Regions from separate parts of the Eubacterium sp. BL-380-WT-2B genome, predicted to be linked through region 3. Evidence: predicted binding sites of a transcription regulator. Region 3 holds the regulator's gene; each other region holds the start of a gene.

Region 1 (6,136 bases), on a different contig from region 3:
CGCGCGGTGCTGGATGCGGCCGAAAAGCTGGATGCGCCGGTTATTTTACAGCATGCCCAGATCCATGAGCGCATTGCGCCCCTCAAGGTCATCGGGCCCGTCATGCTGGAAATGGCCAAGGCGGCCCAGGTACCCGTCTGTGTGCATCTGGACCACGGCGAAGACATCGACTACCTGCTCTCCGCCATGGAAATGGGCTTTACCTCTGTCATGTTTGACGGCTCGGCCCTGCCCTATGATGAAAATGTGGCAGGAACCCGCGCGGTGGTACAGGCCGCTGCCAATTATAATGTCTCTGTCGAGGCAGAGCTGGGCCGCGTCCTGCGGCCAGAGGGCGGCGGAGAAACCTCCGGGGAAGAAGCAGACCTCACACCAGAGGACTGTTACACCAAGCCCGGGGAAGCCCAGGCCTTTGTGGAGGCCACAGGCATCGACGCTCTGGCTATCGCTTTTGGCACAGCCCACGGCGTGTACGAAGCCGAGCCAAAGCTGGATTTTAGCCGCATCGCGGAAATCCGCAGGGCTGTGAACATGCCTCTGGTTATGCACGGCGGCTCCGGCGTCGGCGATGCTGACTTTAGAGAGGCCATTAAAAACGGCATTACCAAGGTTAACTATTTTACCTATATGTCCTTAGCCGGCGGCGACGCCGTCAAGGCCTTTTTAAAGGAAAACGCGGCCCGGGCCGAGGTTCGTTACGACGAGCTGGCCGAAGCCGCCAGGATCGCAATGCAGGCCCATGCCGAGCATGCCATTGGGATCTTTACAAAACAAGCCTAATCCAAATCATTGTTAGTATAAACCCTGTGAAAGCCGCCGGCGCATCCTCCCCGATCAGTCCGGCGGCTTTTACGCAGGCTTCTTTAAGAATTCTTTACTTTACAGGGCAAGGGCGTTCCGGTATAATTAAAGAGATATTAATCTTCTTTGTTTTCAACAAAGAGCTTTTTCAATCAGTTTAAGGAGGTTGAATATGAAAGCAAGCGGAAAAACCTTTATCAAGGTTACAGCAATTATTCTTATTATTTTAGGTGCCTTTTCTGCTTTAACCGGGGCACTGTCCATGGCTGGCAGCAGCATGATGGGCTCTGTGGCAAACGACCCGGCTGTACAGGACGCCCTCGCACAGGCAGGCTCATCGGTTTCTACAGACGAGCTCGCGCGTATGGCCATGATCAGCGGCGGCATGCTGCTGGGAATGGGGATCTTGTATCTGGTCGTTGGCATCTTAGGCGTTATCTTTGCCAAGAACACCGGAAAAGCCAAGCTTTTAATGGTTCTCGGCGGGATCGTAGCCGTTCTGGCCATTGTCAGCACCGTGATCAATATTATTAACGGCGCCAGCATGAGCGGCGTTTTTATGGACCTGGCCTTTATCGTGCTCGCCGGCCTGTACTTCCTGGGCGCCAAGCTCAATAACGATGACGCCAAAGCCGAAATGGCCGCCGCGCAAGCCATAGAAACAGTCGAAGTCGAAATCATTGAGGACGACCAGGACGAAGAAAAGTAGAACCAGGGAAAAAATGATTAAAAGCATCCGTGAGGGTGCTTTTTTATTTTTGGGACTTAAAATTCATTTTGAAAGTTAAATTTTTAAGATATTTCACAAGAAAATTAATTTTTTAAATAGCTATATTAATATTATTAAAATAATAATTGACAATATTGATTTTTAGGTTTATATTATAGATATCAAAGAGAGAAGGTGATGTGATGTACCAGGTAATTAGCCGATGCCCTGTGTGCGGCGGCAGGCTTAAAGCCGTTAAGCTCCAGTGCGAAAATTGCGATACCGCCATCGAAAATGATTTCTGCCTGAGCAAATTCGATTATCTTTCCGCAGAGGATCTGTTTTTCGCCGAGACCTTTCTGGTCTGCCGGGGTAATATCAAGGAAGTGGAAAAACGACTGAAGATTTCCTACCCGACTGTCCGCTCCCGTCTGGACGGGATCATCGAGAAGCTTGGCGGAAAACCCGAGAGTCCGCCGCCGGTTTCCGAAGCGCGGAAAAAAGAGATACTGGACGCTCTGGAAAACGGAGAGATCACGCCCGAGGAAGCGCTGGAACAGATGAAGGAAACCGAGTAGCAGAGACAAGGCAAAGCAGGCATTAAAATTTGAACGCAGACCCGGACAGGGCTGCAGAAAAGAGGAATAACAATGGAAGAAAAAATGAGAATATTAAAAATGGTAGAAGAAGGCAAAATTTCTGCCGAGCAGGCAGTGGGCCTGTTAGACGCGCTGGGCCAGGCAGTCCCGGCCGAAGTCCCGGCAGAAGCCCCGGCAGGCGGCTGGGTCGAACCGGTGAGCGCCCTAGGAGGAGGCTACGATGATAAAATGCTGCGGGTGGTGGTGGACACCCCGGAGGGGGACAAGGTGAACGTACAGCTTCCAGTTAAAATTGTACAGCAGATGCTCAAGGTTACCGGGAAACTGCCAATCCAGTGGGAAGGCTCTGAGAAAATTGACCTGGAAGCCCTGACTACCGCCATTCTGGAATGTATTGATAATGAAACCCTGGGGACCATTGTGGATGTGAGCGCATCCGACGGCTCAACCGTTAAAGTCTACATCGGCTGACCCGGGAGGAAGAACCTATGCGCGTTATAGTGCACGAAGGCAGCCTGAGGCTGCGGCTGCCCATTCCGCTGCGGCTGGCCTCGCTGGCCGTTAATCTGGTACCGGAGGCGGCCTTTGTCAAAATGCGGGAATCGGTTCCCGAGCCCTTTCAGGAACTGCTCACAAAGGAGTATTTTAAGGTGGTCGTGCGGGACTGTGTTTCTGTTTTAAGGCAGTATAAGGGCCTCGAAATCGTCCATGTCGAGGCTAAGGACGGCACCTATGTCTCCATCCGCATCTGACGGATGGGGACAGGGCCAAGATAAATATTTATCCTCGATAAAACGATTGCAAAATGCTATACTAAAGCAAAAGCTGCTTTAGTATTTTTGTTTTGGAAAGAGGTGTGAACAATGAAACAGGAAATTCACCGTATACGGGGCGGCCTGCTGGCCATTATGTTTATCCTGCTGTACGCGGCGATTGAGGCTTTTTATGCCGTATATCTTAGCGCGGCAAATCAAAGCTTTTCAGAGAATGGCGGTGTGGTGGCAGTGCCCAGCTATCTCCGGGCCATGTTCTGGGTGTACCTGGTGCTCTTAGAGGGATTGGTCGGCGGCATTGCCAATGATTTTAAACGCCGTAAAGCCCATTTGTCGGTTTTCAACCTGACCGTGGGTATTGTGATGGTGGCTCTGGGCGCGTCCCTCACCACCCTTATCGCTGTCGTCCCTATGCGGGCTTCCCTCGCCAATGCTTCCAGCGGCCTTTTCCTTTTCGGCGGGGTATTTTTGTATAAGGGGCTGCGCAGCGCCCCCAACCCTGAGCCGGTCTCCAAAAAAATCATGAACCTGATCCTGGCCATTATTCTGATCCTGCTCTTTGTCGTTGCTTACGATCAGCTCCAGGCCTATATGACAGGGGCCATGGCAGCTGTGAGCATGGAGGAAAGAGTCGGGGTAATTGTGTACTACAATTTTCTGGTCACGCCGCTGCTGACCCTGCTCATGGCCGCTGGCGCCTGCTTTGTTGCCTGGTTCCGCATGCCGCGGCCAGCCTTTGACGTGAGGCATCTGCTTTTTGCCCTGGTCTGTCTGGTGCTTTACGGAGGAATAGTTTATATGATACTGGACGGACAGTTTTTTTGATTCAATGACGAAAAGCCTGCCAGATCTGTATAAAATTGAAATTGTAAAGAGCGCCTGCGTGTCACTGTCCGTCACCCTGCCTGTATTTTCGGGGCTCTACCTCCTCAAGGCTTTTTTAAGGGGTTTGCCAGAGGTCTGGATTAAAAAAGGCGGCAGGAGCAGTAAAAAGAAATAAGCGAAAAGCCCCGAATGACAAAAAATTCCACGTAATTTCTCGCTTTTTTTAAAAAACCAGCGGATAGTATGTTATAATAAGGGATAAGTAAACATTGACAATTGTTTAACTAAGAGCAATTCCAAATGGGAGGGAAAAATGAGTTTTATTAAAGAATATGCTGAAAAACTGGTAACGGCAGAAGAAGCGGTCAAGGTTGTAAAATCCGGCGACTGGCTGGATTACGGCTGGTGCTCCGCCACAGCAAGAGAGCTGGACAAGGCACTGGCAGCCTATATGGTCGAAAACGACCTGGTTGACCTCAAAATTCGCGGCGGTATCCTGATGTGGGTGCCCGAGATTTTTAAAATTGAAAACCCGGCAGACCATATCACCTGGAATTCCTGGCACATGAGCGGCGTCGAAAGAAAAGCCATTGCCCAGGGCTTCGCTTACTACACACCAATCCGTTACTCCGAAATGCCGAGATACTACAGAGATTCCAAGCAGGATGTGGACGTGGCCATGTTCCAGGTCGCACCGATGGATGATCACGGTTATTTCAACTTCGGCCCCAATGCCTCACACATGATGGCAATGTGCGAACGTGCAAAAACAATCATCGTTGAAGTCAATAAAAATATGCCGAGATGCCTTGGCGGCTTTGAAGAAGCCATCCACATCTCTCAGGTTGATAATATCGTCGAAGGCCCCAATCCCCTCATGGCAGAGCTGGGTGCCGGCGGTCCTGCAACCGACGTTGATAAAAGAGTCGCAGAGCTGATTGTAGAAGAAATTCCCAACGGCGCATGCCTCCAGCTTGGTATCGGGGGAATGCCAAACGCTGTCGGGTCACTCATCGCCGAATCCGACCTGAAGGATCTGGGCGTTCATACCGAAATGTACGTCGACGCCTTTGTCGATATTGCAAAAGCCGGCAAAATTAACGGCTCCAAGAAAAACATCGACCGCTTCCGCCAGACCTATGCCTTTGGCGCAGGTACCCAGAAGCTGTATGACTACATCCACGACAATCCGCAGTGCATGAGCGCGCCGGTAGATTATACCAACGATATCCGCTCCATTTCTGCCATTGATAATTTCATGTCCATCAACAACGCTGTTGACGTCGACCTCTTTGGTCAGGTCAGCTCAGAATCCTCCGGGATCAAGCACATCAGCGGCGCCGGCGGACAGCTCGACTTTGTGCTGGGCGCTTACCTGTCAAACGGCGGAAAGAGCTTTATCTGCTGCTCCTCCACCTTTATGACCAGAGACGGCGAAATGAAATCCCGTATCGTACCGACCCTGCAGCCAGGCTCCGTTGTTACCGACACCCGCGCGAACATCCACTACCTGGTAACCGAATACGGCAAGGTTAATCTCAAGGGCCTGTCCACCTGGGAAAAATGTGACGCCATCATTTCCGTCGCCCACCCGGATTTCCGCGACGAGCTCATCGAAGAAGCCGAAAAAATGCACATCTGGAGAAGAACCAACAAGGATAACTAAAACATTTAAGGACCAGCCTAAACCGGCTGGTCTTTTTTTGTGGATGCCCGCATTGCCGGCGTCCGATATGGACGAATTTGATCCCGTTGTTTAAGAAAGCTTTAATGTATGTAAAAAGATGCAGTATCCGCAAGCCCGCTAAGACAGCGGCCTATGATGAACAGAAATATTTCCTTGTTAAACAGATAACTAACAAAAGAAACTTTTATCTGAAATTCCTTGATTTTAAAGGATTAACCGACTATAATAATAGACACAGCCAAAGCGCATATTGACAGATAAAGAGAAAAGTTCATTTGTATGGCGATTGCCAGTACGGCGGAGGCAGATGATCAAATTTGTCCCGCGTGATGTTGGAATGTTAGGAGCCTTTAATTTAAAATGAAAACGGATAATACAATCAAGAAGGAATATGCAACCTGGGAAGAATTTCAAGACAGGCTTGAGCATGATATGGCAGTGATGAATAACGTGGAAAAAACCAGGAAAAGCAGGGTCACCATTATTTTTAAAACCGCTGTTGTCAACGGGCAAACCGGAAAAATCGAAGTCAGCTTTAAAAAACAGAAAGACAGAAAATATACAAAGAAGCCAGGAGCCATACTGCCAGGACTGAAGCATACCTGCCAGAAAATCTAAACGCAAAAGAGATGAAGTGCCAAAAGGGCGCCTCATCTCTTTTTTGTTTCAGGGCCTGGCAGAATCGGCCAGGTTTTTATAGGCAGTTCCCCAGTCCACCATAGAGTCGAGAATGGGCTTCAGG
Region 2 (6,136 bases), on a different contig from region 3:
TCAAACAGCATATCGGTTGGTTCCATGCCATGTTCCATCCCTCTTTCAAGGAGTTCAGAACAGTAAGCGATACGTTCGTCATTATCAGAAGGTACACCTTCTTTAGAACATAAGCAGATGCAGGCAGCATCGTTGGCAGCAGCTAAGTCCAGGTAACCGATACGGTCGCCGGCATCAGCGGAGTTAACGAGCGGCTTGCCTTTTTCACGGTTGTAAACCTGAATACCAGCTTCGATCGCTTTCATGTTAGCGGTGTCAAGTGCCAGTGGAACATTGTCAAAGTTTTCCTGTAACAATTTAACGCCCCATTGCATTAATTCTTCACCGTCTTTTTCAGCAGGTCCGATATTCAAATCCAAATAATCTGCACCAGCGTCTAACTGTTCTTTTGCTCTCTGCAGGATTGGTTCAGGATTACGAGTTTCAAATGCTTCACGCATTGCTGGAGAAATACAGTGAATTCTTTCACCGATAACCATAAATTTTGCCATAATGTTTCCCCTTTCGGATTATAAAATATTTTTGGATAAACCGCAGCCGGAAGCCCCCGCCTCCAGCTGCGAAAAAGTTTTAATTTGTATGAATTACAGATGTACGCCGCGAAACGCAGAGCTTAAGCAATTCCCATTAAGTCACGTAAGAATTTCGGGATCTGCATAGCTTCTGTCGGTCCGACAATAACTTCCCAATCTGGAAGCGCTTCAGCAACGTCACCCTGTAATACAGCAACTTTACCTGGTAAGATAAGTTTTCTGCATTTAGTTTTGTCAGCAATGCCGCTTTCCTTAATGAAATCAGAGATAACGGAAGCACCGAATTTACCGGCAGCCCATGCTGTAAGAACGGAGTAACCGCCAGCGTCAGGAATAGCCAGGTAAGCAGGAACTTTAGAACGTTCGATTTCGCCGGAAACCACGAAGTAAGACAGAGCGAAGTCAACGGTAACCAGTACAGGTGCGTTGTCATCAGCTTTGTTGAATTCGTAGATAGTCGGTTCAACACGCATTGGTTTCTGAGGATCGGTGAAGATGTTCTGTCTTAAACCGAACAGTGGCAGTGCCTGTTTGAAGTCCATATCGCTCATTACGATGATGGAGCCATAGCGCAGAACAAAAGCAGAAGCTAAGGCAACTTCCATCTGTTCGCAGCAAGCAATTTTATTAACAAATACAACTGAAGGATAACCGAAAGTTCTGTCATCGCCCTTCAGGGTGTTTGTACGGATGGTTACAGCGTTGTTATAAGCTTCCTTAACAGAGCTGTCGCCAACGTTCAGAACCAGGTTCTTGTAACCAGCAGCTTCGATTTTTTCAACAGTGTCGTGTAATTCTTCGATAGAACCAGCGGAAACACCCAGTACAACGTCGGCAGCTTTGGCAACTTCTACCATAGCGTCTGCATTTGCAGGTGTAGCACCCATTAAGATACCCTTAGCAGCTTTGATCGCTTCAGCAGCTTCCTTAGCTACTTCAACATCTTCAACAACAGCCATTGGCACACGGCCCAGTTCGATCACTTTAGCGATCAGGTCTAAGAATTTAGCTTTGTCAGCAGCATAACGTACAGAAGCAACTTCTACGCACATTAATTCGCCGATACGGTCATATTTAACAGCTTCTAAATGAGCTACCTTCTTAGCAATTTCATCGTCAGAGTCTGCGTCTGAGAATTCAACTGCGAATAAAGCTTTGTTAACATAAGTTTTTTCATGTCTGAATAATACAGTTTCGCCGCCCAAAGCACATTCTGTATCGCCAGTTCCGATCTTGATTGTTTTCATCGGAGGAGCGGTAGCTTCAGATAACTGAGCTTTAGCTTCGTCTGTAATATACGGGCATTTATCAATTTCTGCAGCGCCAGCGGCTACTTTCATTGAGAATGCCATACATGTAGGGAATCCACATTCCTTACAGTTTTTCTTAGGAGTCAGTTTAAAAATATCTAAACCTTTTACTGCCATTTTTTTGCGCCTACCTTTCCTAACCTACTAACTCTTTGATAAAGTTTTTAATCACTTTAGCTGATTCCGGATGTTTAACAATAACAGCGTTTGAGCCGCCGATTAAGCAAGAAGCTGCAGTGGAAACTTCCATAGCGATACCACGTTCTTCCTGATTTCCCCATTCAGGAGCTTCTTCTTCTGTGAACACAGCTTCTTTTACGCCCCATGCTTCGTCGCCAACATTGGTCATGATTGGCATCTGAAGGTCTGTATCGTTCTGGCCTAAAGCGGCTAAACGGATACGGTCCATTGTGGAAGCAACATATTCGAAACCATAGCCAACAGCAGCGGTTCCAACATCCATGATGATGTTTCCACCGTCAACACCTAACTGTGTCAACAGGATATTTAACTGTTTTGCAAGGTTGATATCAACAGCAGACTGGCCGGATACTTTGTGACCGTCAGCATTACCTGCTACGCCAACAGATTTGTAGTTATCTTCAACAGCTGAGAATAAAACAGCGTTTTTGCCAGACAATGCCTGAGAAACTTTAACCAGTAAATCACCGTCTTTTTCAGCGTTGTTGCAGCCTGCAACAACCAGCGGAAGATCGATTGCTGCTTCGACAGCTTTAGCAATTTCAACACATTCTTCAGATGATTTGTTAGCACCGTTAGGATCAGCACTAATTAATTTTAATGCGATAAACTGTGCGTCTGTATTGTCCTGTACATATTTTGCCCATGCTGCAGGATCCTTTACGACGTCACCATAAGCGTCAACCAGACATTTTTCCCAGTCTTCTGGGTAACTGTCTAAAATTTCCACACCAACAACCGGTGCGTTTCCTTCACCACTTAAAAATGGTAATCCTTTTTCTCCTCCGAGAGTAACTGCTGCATCTCCAACACCAATTACACACTCATTGATCTTGCCACTAAACTTTTGTTCTGCTTTTTTGAATGGCATTTCCTCGTTACCTCCTAACTCGTTCTTGTTAGTATTTTTTTATATTTCAAAGCCCGGAATCGTTTTATGAACATGACAAATTCCGGTTGCTTTAAAATTTCAATTGTAAAAAAACCGGTGTACACAGACTTGTATATATAAGTATACACATATACTACTATCTTGTTATAAGTTTGTCAAACATTTTTCGACCAAAAACAAAAATTTACCCGTCTTTCTAAAGCTTTTAATTCACAGTTATTCAGTAGGTTTAAATGATTTCATGAAACCCATGAAAACGACCCCGTAAATAAGCAAAATATTACTATAGTATACAAGTGTCAGTCTGCTTTTGCCAGCCGCTTCAACGCAGGGATGAAAATATCTCCCATTACAGCGAGATCCTCCGCGTCAAAGCCTGAGGTAATATTACTGTCAAAAAGAATCTGTGATTCCGGCGGGAACTCATCATCCCCCAGCCAGAGGATCGCGGTCAGATACATATTGTTGATAAACTCAAACCGGTAGGACAGATCACCATGCTCTTTGGGTTCCGCCCCCAGCTTCTCCATAGCGCGCTTCAGTCCCTCAACATCGTAGTTAAAGGTGAAGGCAAAGCGCTTCAGGCAGCGGCCCTCAAAGCTCTTAAAATAGTGGTTTCCTCCCGAGATATCCCGGTATGCAATGGTGGTGCCCATCGGCGGCACACCCTGAGCGTTAAGCAGATAACGCAGGATCATGGTCATCGGCTTATAATCGTCAAAGGCGGTTTCGTCCTTTAAAAGCACGTCGCCTTCGGGATATTTTACCTTGTATTCCTCACCCATCAGCGTCACTGTAAACAGCTGTTTTTCAGGGTCATAGGGACAGGTGGATTTCTCCGCCATCTCCAAGGGATCCTTATCCTTTATCAGATTTTTATAATGATCATAGGGCAGCTTGTCTTTTCTCTTCTCTTCAATGGCTGCTTCTATTTCAGAATTTAGCATTGGTTACCTCTGTCTATTTTTGCAGGCTCGGGAACAGGCTCATATCCGTGTGTGGAATAAAGCAGGCAGATATGAAGGCGTCCATATAAGAAGGGTGGACACTAAGCTCCATATAAGTCATATTCTGTCCGATTTCTGCAATTTTTTCTTTTCCTTCAGCCAGTGTAAGGGCTAGATAGCACCCCTGCATCGAGCTGTTTCCAATATAATAATATTTTTCGACCGGTATATCTGGGAGCATACCGAGGGCAATGGCGTTTTCAATGCCAAGGTTGCTGCCGATTCCTCCGGCCACATACACATTTTCCAGGATCTCAATCGGCATATCCATGCTTTCCATCAAGGTGTGAATAGCTGAGAACACCGCTCCCTTTGCCTTAATAAAGCTGTCGATGTCAATCTCTGTAATATAGATATCCTTGGCGGTACCGTCCAGTTCTTTTGAGCAGACAAAGTAACGCCCGATATCGTATTCGTCAAAGGCAATCCTGGGATTGTCGATGTCTTTGCTGATACGGCCTTTGCCGTCAATAATACCGGTTCGCTTCATCTCGCAGATCAGGTCAATGATCCCTGAACCGCAGACCCCTACTGGTATTTCCCCGCCGATGGTCGAAAAACTTGCCTTTAAGGTGGCATCGTCAATCTTGACCTCTTCAATGGCTCCTGGAACCGCCCGGGTTCCGCAGCTTATTTCTCCGCCCTCAAATGCCGGTCCTGCCGAGCAGGCGCAGGTCATCATAAAATCCTTGTTTCCGAAAACAATCTCGCCGTTTGTTCCCAGGTCTACCAGCATGGTAAATTCTTCCTGCAGCCAAACTGGAACAGCGAATACACCAGCGGTAATATCACCGCCAACATAGCTGGCCACCGAAGGTGCCAGATAGACACGCCCCTCGGGATTAATGCGGATACCAATCTCGGTGCTCTTCATTTCTGGAATCGTATTGACACCCGGTATAAAAGGCTCCCGTCTCAGATGATCCGGGTTGATCCCAAGCAGAAGGTGGGTCATGGTCGTATTCCCCGCCGCACACATCTCATAAATGTCGTCGGTGGTAATACCTGCCGACTGTACCATCTGTCCGATCAGCGGATTGATGGTCTCCTCGATAATAGCGTCCCGCAGCTTTTTGAGGCCTCCCGGCTTTTCTGTATAAACGATACGGTTGATAACATCGCCGCCGTATTTAACCTGGGCATTCCCCATAGATGCTTTGGAAACAATCTCATTAGTATCCATATTGACCAGGCAGGCAGAGACAGAAGTTGTGCCGATATCTAAGGCTACCCCGTAAAGGGCGCAGGCACATTCCAGACAGGAACGTACATCCATGATTTCGGCGATATCGCCGCGCTTCAGATAGACAACCTTTATTTTAAAATTATTTTCCCTGAAAGCGTCCGGGAACTTCCTGAGAACATCCAGGCTCACCTGAATATCTGAGTAGCCCAATGTCTGGCGGAAATAACGCTTTAACCGATCCTCATCTGCGAGATTATCGTCATTGGTAGGCTCTGGCAGCTGAATGATCTCACAGCACAGGCGGTTGGAATCGGTCATCCCCATTTTCAGCATCTTTTTCCGCACATAGCGGATATTTTTGTTTTCATTTTCAGACAGGTCGGTAATCTGCATTTCATTCTGGAACGCAGAAGCCAGATCAGGCACATTTACCTCAATATCCTCAATGATTTCTGAGCTGCAGGCCAGCACCCATCCGTCGGCAATTTCTTCTTCCGTCAGCCGGGTCAGTGACAGGGCGTCCACTCTGCCTTTTATAATCTGAACCTTGCATTTTCCACAGGTTCCATTGCCATTACACGGTGTGTCGATCATAATTCCGGCTTTCCGCGCTGCTTCCAGGAGATTTTCTCTTTGTCCTGCTAAAAACTCTACCTGCCGTTTCCCCTTAACGACAAACACTACTTTATGCATACACGCCTCCTTGTTCTGTTAACCTTTGCAAAATAGTCATATGCATGATCTTATTTTTAAAACAGAAACCGCCACTCCTCTTTGACGGCTTCTGCTATCGCACTTACTTAAGAAACCAGAACTACTTGATTTCAAGCTTATCAATAATTTCACGAACAGCCTTACGCGCTGCTGAATCCTCTGGAAGGGTAACAAGCGGCTTGCCGTATGCGTCGTATTCAAACACCTGCTGATCCATCGGGATAACGCCCAAAAGATCCAGTCCCTGTTTTTCAATTTCTTCCGCTGTGCCTTCATTGAGTTCTCCGTTTGGC
Region 3 (6,136 bases):
AAGATTACCAGAGAAAAGGTGATCGCCTGTGTCATTGCCGTTTTTGGAATGGTGCTGGTACTCAATCTTTTCGGCACACATGTCAGCGATATTACAACCATTGGTATTTTCTGGGGGCTGGCCAACTGTTTCAGCTTAGCTTTCGCCTACCTTTTTGATTATTTTCACATTTCAAACGGCGTTTCTTATCTGGCCTATCTGGTCTATTCCAACGCTATGGGCCTCATCGTTTTTTCCTTTAAGACCACGCCAGCCGAGGTGTTCCGGGAATTCGCGGCCGCTGCCCCTTCAGGCGGCCTGACCATGTGGCTCATGCTGCTCGGCTACTTTGCCGTTCTGGTCATCTCCTATGGGACCATCGCCGTTTCTTACAATTATATCGAAGCCTCGACGGCTTCCCTGACCTTTGTCCTTGAACCCACCACAGCCGCGCTTTTGGGCTTTCTCGTCCTGAGCCAGCATCTCGGCTCCCTCCAAATCGTCGGGATGGTCATTGCTGTGTGCGCCATTGTCTATATGCAGTATACTGGTGACAAGGCCGATGAAGCCCAGGCAAAACGGAATGAAAAGAAAAAAGCGGTTCAAAACGAGTGATAAATCTGGAAATGAAAAGAAAAAAATGGCAGCCGTACCGATTGAGGTATAGGCTGCCATTTTTTGATTTTAAAGGTAAAATCGCTTCATAACTTTTTTACAATCTTTTGCAGAAATTCTTTAAATTATGGTATTTCAGCCTTTCCTGTATATACGATAGTAATAATAGCTGTCACTTCCCATATTAGGTTGAATATGTCCAATAGGGGTCCTTTTTTCAAATAATTCAAAACCACAGCTATCTGCCAGCTTGCAGGAAGGTGTATTTATACAATCGATCGTTAAAATTAAATAGGGAACATCTGACACTTGAAAACACCAGTTAACAAGAGCAGTTACTGCCTTTTTTGTATAGCCTCTGTGTTGATACTTCTCGCTCATGAAGTATGCAACCTCAACTTCGTTTAATGTATCTTTAAGTCCCATACCAACCATTCCAATTAGTTCGTCTGTTTTTTTTAACACAATAGCATATCGTTTGTTTTCAAAAATATCCGTTGATGCTTTCTTTGTTTGCAGCCAATCTATAAATCCATAAAAATCTTCAGGATTTTTGGCATTCTCAGACCAATCTTTCATAAACTTGACAATTGCACTTTCGCGCACAATGCTATGAAGAGGCTCGGCATCTTTTCGACGAAAATCCCTGATCAATATCTCATTTAATTCTATCTGCATAAAGCTGTACTCCTTGCCGCTCTTAAAATAAAGACTGCACCTATATTTTTTCAAAACGATTTATAAACCCTGATCCTTAAAAACACCATTGCTACAAGGCAGGTCATAAAGTTAACGCGTCAAAAAAGAGCTGTGCCACTCAGCTCTTTTTTAGTTATTCTCTTTTAAAAATTGTTTTTCGAACTCATCTACCGGCATGGGTCTGGAATAATAATAGCCCTGGGCCGCCAGACATCCGCAGTCATTCAGGAAGGCTGCCTGCTCGTTGGTCTCCACACCCTCGGCAATGACCTGAAGCTTCAGATCATTGATCATGCCAATGGTATGCTCAATGATGGTCTTGCCCTTCTGGGTCGCCACACTCTCGTTAAAGAATTCACGATCCAGCTTGATGGTGTTGACCGGAACATTTTTAAGCATATTGAGCGAGGAGTAGCCTGACCCAAAATCGTCCATTGAAAAGGAGATTCCCTCCTCTCTCAGGCGCTCCATGCCGCGGTACAGGTCTACAGTGTTCTCCACAAAGCTGCTCTCGGTCAACTCGACCTCCAAAAGCTTTTTGGGAATATCGTACCTTCGAATAATGTTCAGCAGCTTTTTATAAAAATTCGGGTTGTACACCTGTACTCTGGACACATTGACTGATACTGGAACTGCCACCATCCCCCTGTCCAGCCAGGATTTGATGATCCGGCAGGTCTCTTCCCAGACATATTCGTCCAGCTTGATGATAAAACCGTTGCGCTCAAAGAGCGGAATGAACCTGTCGGGGGTCAGGAACCCCCTCTCGGGGTGGTCCCACCGCACCAGCGCCTCAGCGCCGATCACCGAGCCGTTCTGCACGTTGTGCTTGGGCTGGAGGTATACCTTGAACTGGCGTTTGTTAAGAGCCTCATTCATTTCATTTTCAATGCGCCGCTCATCAAGCTGCTTGGCTCTCAGCTTTTTATCATAAAAGGCCCACTGCTTGATCAGGCTTCCCTTTATGGTTTTCTGGGCCAGATTTGCCCAATCGCAGAGAATACTCATCTGGGTATCGCGGTCTTTCACAATACAAATTCCACAGGAGGGCATGACCTGATAGCTCTCCGAAAACTGGTTGATCTCTTTTAAAATCTTTTTTATGCGCACGAGCAGAGGATCGCCTGAAGCATAGGACATACAAAGGCAAAACACATCACTGTTCATCCGCCCAAAGGCATCCATAGTCCCCATGTTGGCCGAGATAACCGTCGCCATAAAGCGGAGCAGGCGATTGCCCTCCTCACGCCCGTACAGGTCGTTAATAAATTTAAAACGGTTGACATCCAGACGCACCACGGCAAATTTCTGGCATGGATGCTCCCTGACCAACCTCTCAGCCTGGGCGTAAAAGGTGTTGATATTGTAGATACCGGTCAGCAAATCAAACTCTGCCCTATACTTCAGAGTTTCGTGGACGCGCTTGGATTCGTCGATATTGTTCAGAGTACCGACCACCCGCTTGATGCTGCCATCCTCATTATAAAGCACATTGAAGACCACTTTGCACCAGATGTAGCGTCCTTCTTTGTTGCAAAGGCGTATCTCCATCTCCACCTGCCCGTTACTGATGGCCTCCATACTCATTTTCTGCTTTAATACATCAATATCCTTGGGGTGGACCACCTCGTCGTCAAGCCATATTTCCTTGATATCCCGTCCGTCATAGCTACCCATGAATATTTCAGAGAATTTGGGCGCATAGTAGCGCTGGCTTGTCCCAATAATCCATTCAAATACCAGGGTATTCGTCTGCTCGATGACCAGACGGTAACGCTCATCGTCCATCTGCTTTTTCTGGAGACTCTCGTTTTCTTTTTCAATGTCTTCCAGCTGCTTCTTGTAACCGATATCCATGATAAAGCAGAGCAGTATCTCATCCTCACCACCGCCAGAGACTGCCGGAAAAACCGTCAACGAAGCCCAGTGAAAATCCCCATCTACCCATAACTTACGGAACTCGCCGATAACGCTGCCCTTTCCGGATTCCAGAGTCGCGTATACTTTATCGAGATCAAAAAATTCCAAAAACCGTTTCGAATCCTCCGGGTGGATCATGTGTTCGGCCACATCGGCAACAGCCTCCGATAATATGCCTTCTTCCGGCGGTGTCACATACTTATTCTCCACATGGTAGATAATGCGATAACGGTTTCTTGTAACGTTCAGTTCATAGAGCTCGTCGTAAATATTGCGCAAAGCCACATCGTAAATATTCTTTTCAATGTTTTTATTCATCTTCTCTTCTGCCATTTTACAGCTCCTATTGTGGGTTTAACTGCAGCTCAGTTGATAGTGGTTGTTTAGGCCCTTTAGCTTTGCGTCTCTGTCTTTCAACAGATTTGCCCTGATATTAATTCTATTTATAACCAGCTTCTATTATATAATAGATTTTTTTGAAACACAACTCCTATTTTTTACAAAAAAACAGGCTTAAAGCCTGCTTTATACATTTATTCGTCGTCGTCCTCTTCGTTAATCAGATAGGTCAGCGTGAAAAGGCTGTCGGTGATATTTACACTCTCTACCACCACGTCATCGGGCACTGTCAGGTCCAGAGGAACAAAGTTCAGAATCGCCTTGATGCCCAGTTCTACAACACGATCAGTGGTTTCCTGCCCAACCTTCTGCGGCACACTCAGGATACAGATATCAATTTTGTGGTGCGCGACAAAGGCGTCAAGATCATCCATATGGTAGACTGTTACATTGCCGACCTTCTTACCGATCTGATCCGGGTCCACATCAAACATGGCCTTGAAATGGATGCCTTCTTCCTTAAAACGCTCATAATTGACAATGGCGTGCCCCAGGTTTCCAGAACCAATAATAATGCAGTTATACTGGAGATCAAGCCCCAGAATTTTGCGAATGGCCTCCTTCAGCTCTTTTACCTTATAGCCATATCCCTGCTGCCCGTAAGCACCAAAAGAATTCAAATCCTGCCGGATTTGTGAAGCCGTCAGCCCCATCATTGCCGCCAGCTCCTTAGACGAGATTTTTTCAATATGTTGATCCTGTAAATCGGTTAAATACTGGTAATACTTGGGCAGACGCTTAACAACTGTCATCGATACCCTTTTTGAAAAAGTTTGCATTCTGCACTCCCCTCCTGCGTCGTACTTATCCTTTTTATTATATCAAGTTGTTAAAAAAACGTCAATTTTTATGACCGAATTAATCAAAAAAGTGTCAAAGTTTTTTGAATCTTTCAGAAACCAAGCAATATGCGCCTTCGGTGTGTCTTTAAAAGCAATTAATCTGTAATATCTGACATCAGGTTAAGATGCGGGCTGCCGATCACCTTAGCGACATCCAGCACAAAAGCGATACCCATACCCGGCCTGTCAATTTCGATTTTTTTCTGGATTGAGCAGAGCACCGCGTTCCTTATGGCCGCGTCCACAAGAATCAAAACAATCTCCTTCTCCGGCTCTATGGTAATACCGAAAAACCGCGCGTTCTCATGAATCCCGGATCCGCGGCCGTACATAACAGTCGCTCCGTCAGCACCGCCTTGTTTGGCTGCGTCAATGACCTCGCCGGACATATCCTTTTCCACAATCACCACAATCAGTTCGGTTTTAATTTTATTTCTGTCTTCCATTTTTTCCTCCATCATTCGCTAAGTAATCTACATATTATATATGATTAAAATCTTCTGTCAATACCGATTAAGAATCACTGGACTGTTTTTTGCACTGCCTTTTTCTATAGGCTTCTTTCTGCTTGTAAAAAAAGCCCAGGAACAGGGTTGTCAGGATCGGTGCGAGAGCAATTAGAGCCACGACGCCAAAGCCGTCCAGCAGCGGATTACGACCCGGTGTCGCGCCTGCCACAGCTACTGAGAGGGACAGAATAAAGGTCGAGCACATTGGACCAGTAGCCACGCCGCCGTTATCAAAGGCCATAGCCAGAAAATTCGGCTCCACAAAACGGCCGAGAATAAAGGCCAGTATATAGCCGGGAACCAGAATCCACCAGAGGGAGATACCGGCCAGCAGCCGGATCATGGCTGTCATAACCGCCAACGCTACCCCCAGTGAGATGGCCAGCAGCATAACCCGCGCCTTGATGGCGCCGCTGGTCATTTCCTCAACCTGCTTAACCATGACCTGGACGGCCGGCTCGGCAAAGGCGACAAGAAAGCCAATGGCAAAGCCCAGCGGAATGAGAATCCAGCTGTACTCAAGCTCTGCGAGCGCTGTTCCCAGAAACTCACCTGCGGGCACAAAGGCAATATTTACACCCTGGAGAAACAATACCAGCCCCAGATAGGTCACCACAAAGCCACCCATAATCCGCTTGATGATAGGCGCCCGCAGCCGCAGTGCAATGGCGTTTAAAAACAGGAAAATCAACACAATGGGCAAAATGGCCAGAAAAACCTCCCATGCCACCTCTGCCATGCCGTGAAATAAATGATATATCTGATTCATCGGAAGATCACCCCCAAAATCATGACGGCCAACACCGGCCCGAGTGAGGACAGGGCGACCATCCCAAAACTGTCTGTTCCTTCCCTGCTGGTTCTTACGCCGCTGGTAATCCCACTGCCCAGACTCAGTATAAAGGGCACTGTGATGGGACCAGTGGTAACGCCGCCGGAATCAAAGGCTACTGGCGCCATCTCAGGGTTGGTAAAAAAGGACAGGGCAAAAACAGCAATATATCCGACGATCAGGATATGGTACAGCTTCATCTGGAAAACAAACCGCAGCAGGGCGATGACCAGGAAAATACCGACCCCGACCCCGACCACAGCGATAAGCATTGTCCGATTGATCGTTCCATCCGAGACTGCGGCCACCTGGCCGGCCAGTACCTGCACATCCGGCTCGGC

The links. Region 3 encodes Rex, which represses fermentation and respiration genes when NADH is low (regulators of the CRP and FNR family bind a similar motif). Its sites were predicted from a motif close to ATTGTTAANNNNTTAACAAT; they were not measured.
Region 1: a site for Rex is predicted at 3,976-3,995, ahead of FYJ53_RS16210 (butyryl-CoA:acetate CoA-transferase). Genes of this name have one in related genera too.
Region 2: a site for Rex is predicted at 3,077-3,096, ahead of acsD (acetyl-CoA decarbonylase/synthase complex subunit delta). Genes of this name have one in related genera too.

Annotation. Positions count from the first base shown of each region.
Region 1 covers NZ_VUMP01000008.1:31,016-37,151, forward strand. Annotated here, with positions in the region: gene FYJ53_RS16180 (class II fructose-bisphosphate aldolase) at 1-780, shown strand, start outside; gene FYJ53_RS16185 (hypothetical protein) at 974-1,510, shown strand; gene FYJ53_RS16190 (DUF2089 domain-containing protein) at 1,714-2,088, shown strand; gene FYJ53_RS16195 (hypothetical protein) at 2,161-2,580, shown strand; gene FYJ53_RS16200 (hypothetical protein) at 2,598-2,861, shown strand; gene FYJ53_RS16205 (hypothetical protein) at 2,973-3,707, shown strand; gene FYJ53_RS16210 (butyryl-CoA:acetate CoA-transferase) at 4,021-5,373, shown strand; gene FYJ53_RS16215 (hypothetical protein) at 5,755-6,012, shown strand; gene FYJ53_RS16220 (helix-turn-helix domain-containing protein) at 6,061-6,136, opposite strand, start outside.
Region 2 covers NZ_VUMP01000002.1:255,863-261,998, reverse strand. Annotated here, with positions in the region: gene acsE (carbon monoxide dehydrogenase/acetyl-CoA synthase methytransferase subunit) at 1-491, opposite strand, end outside; gene acsC (acetyl-CoA decarbonylase/synthase complex subunit gamma) at 614-1,960, opposite strand; gene acsD (acetyl-CoA decarbonylase/synthase complex subunit delta) at 1,980-2,915, opposite strand; gene FYJ53_RS04125 (DUF3786 domain-containing protein) at 3,236-3,883, opposite strand; gene acsV (corrinoid activation/regeneration protein AcsV) at 3,897-5,822, opposite strand; gene FYJ53_RS04115 (AAA family ATPase) at 5,944-6,136, opposite strand, start outside.
Region 3 covers NZ_VUMP01000006.1:387,513-393,648, forward strand. Annotated here, with positions in the region: gene FYJ53_RS14115 (EamA family transporter) at 1-594, shown strand, start outside; gene FYJ53_RS14120 (GNAT family N-acetyltransferase) at 730-1,272, opposite strand; gene FYJ53_RS14125 (EAL domain-containing protein) at 1,423-3,546, opposite strand; cyclic di-GMP riboswitch class I at 3,570-3,650, opposite strand; gene FYJ53_RS14130 (redox-sensing transcriptional repressor Rex) at 3,747-4,391, opposite strand; gene FYJ53_RS14135 (P-II family nitrogen regulator) at 4,550-4,900, opposite strand; gene FYJ53_RS14140 (DUF1538 domain-containing protein) at 4,968-5,732, opposite strand; gene FYJ53_RS14145 (DUF1538 domain-containing protein) at 5,729-6,136, opposite strand, start outside.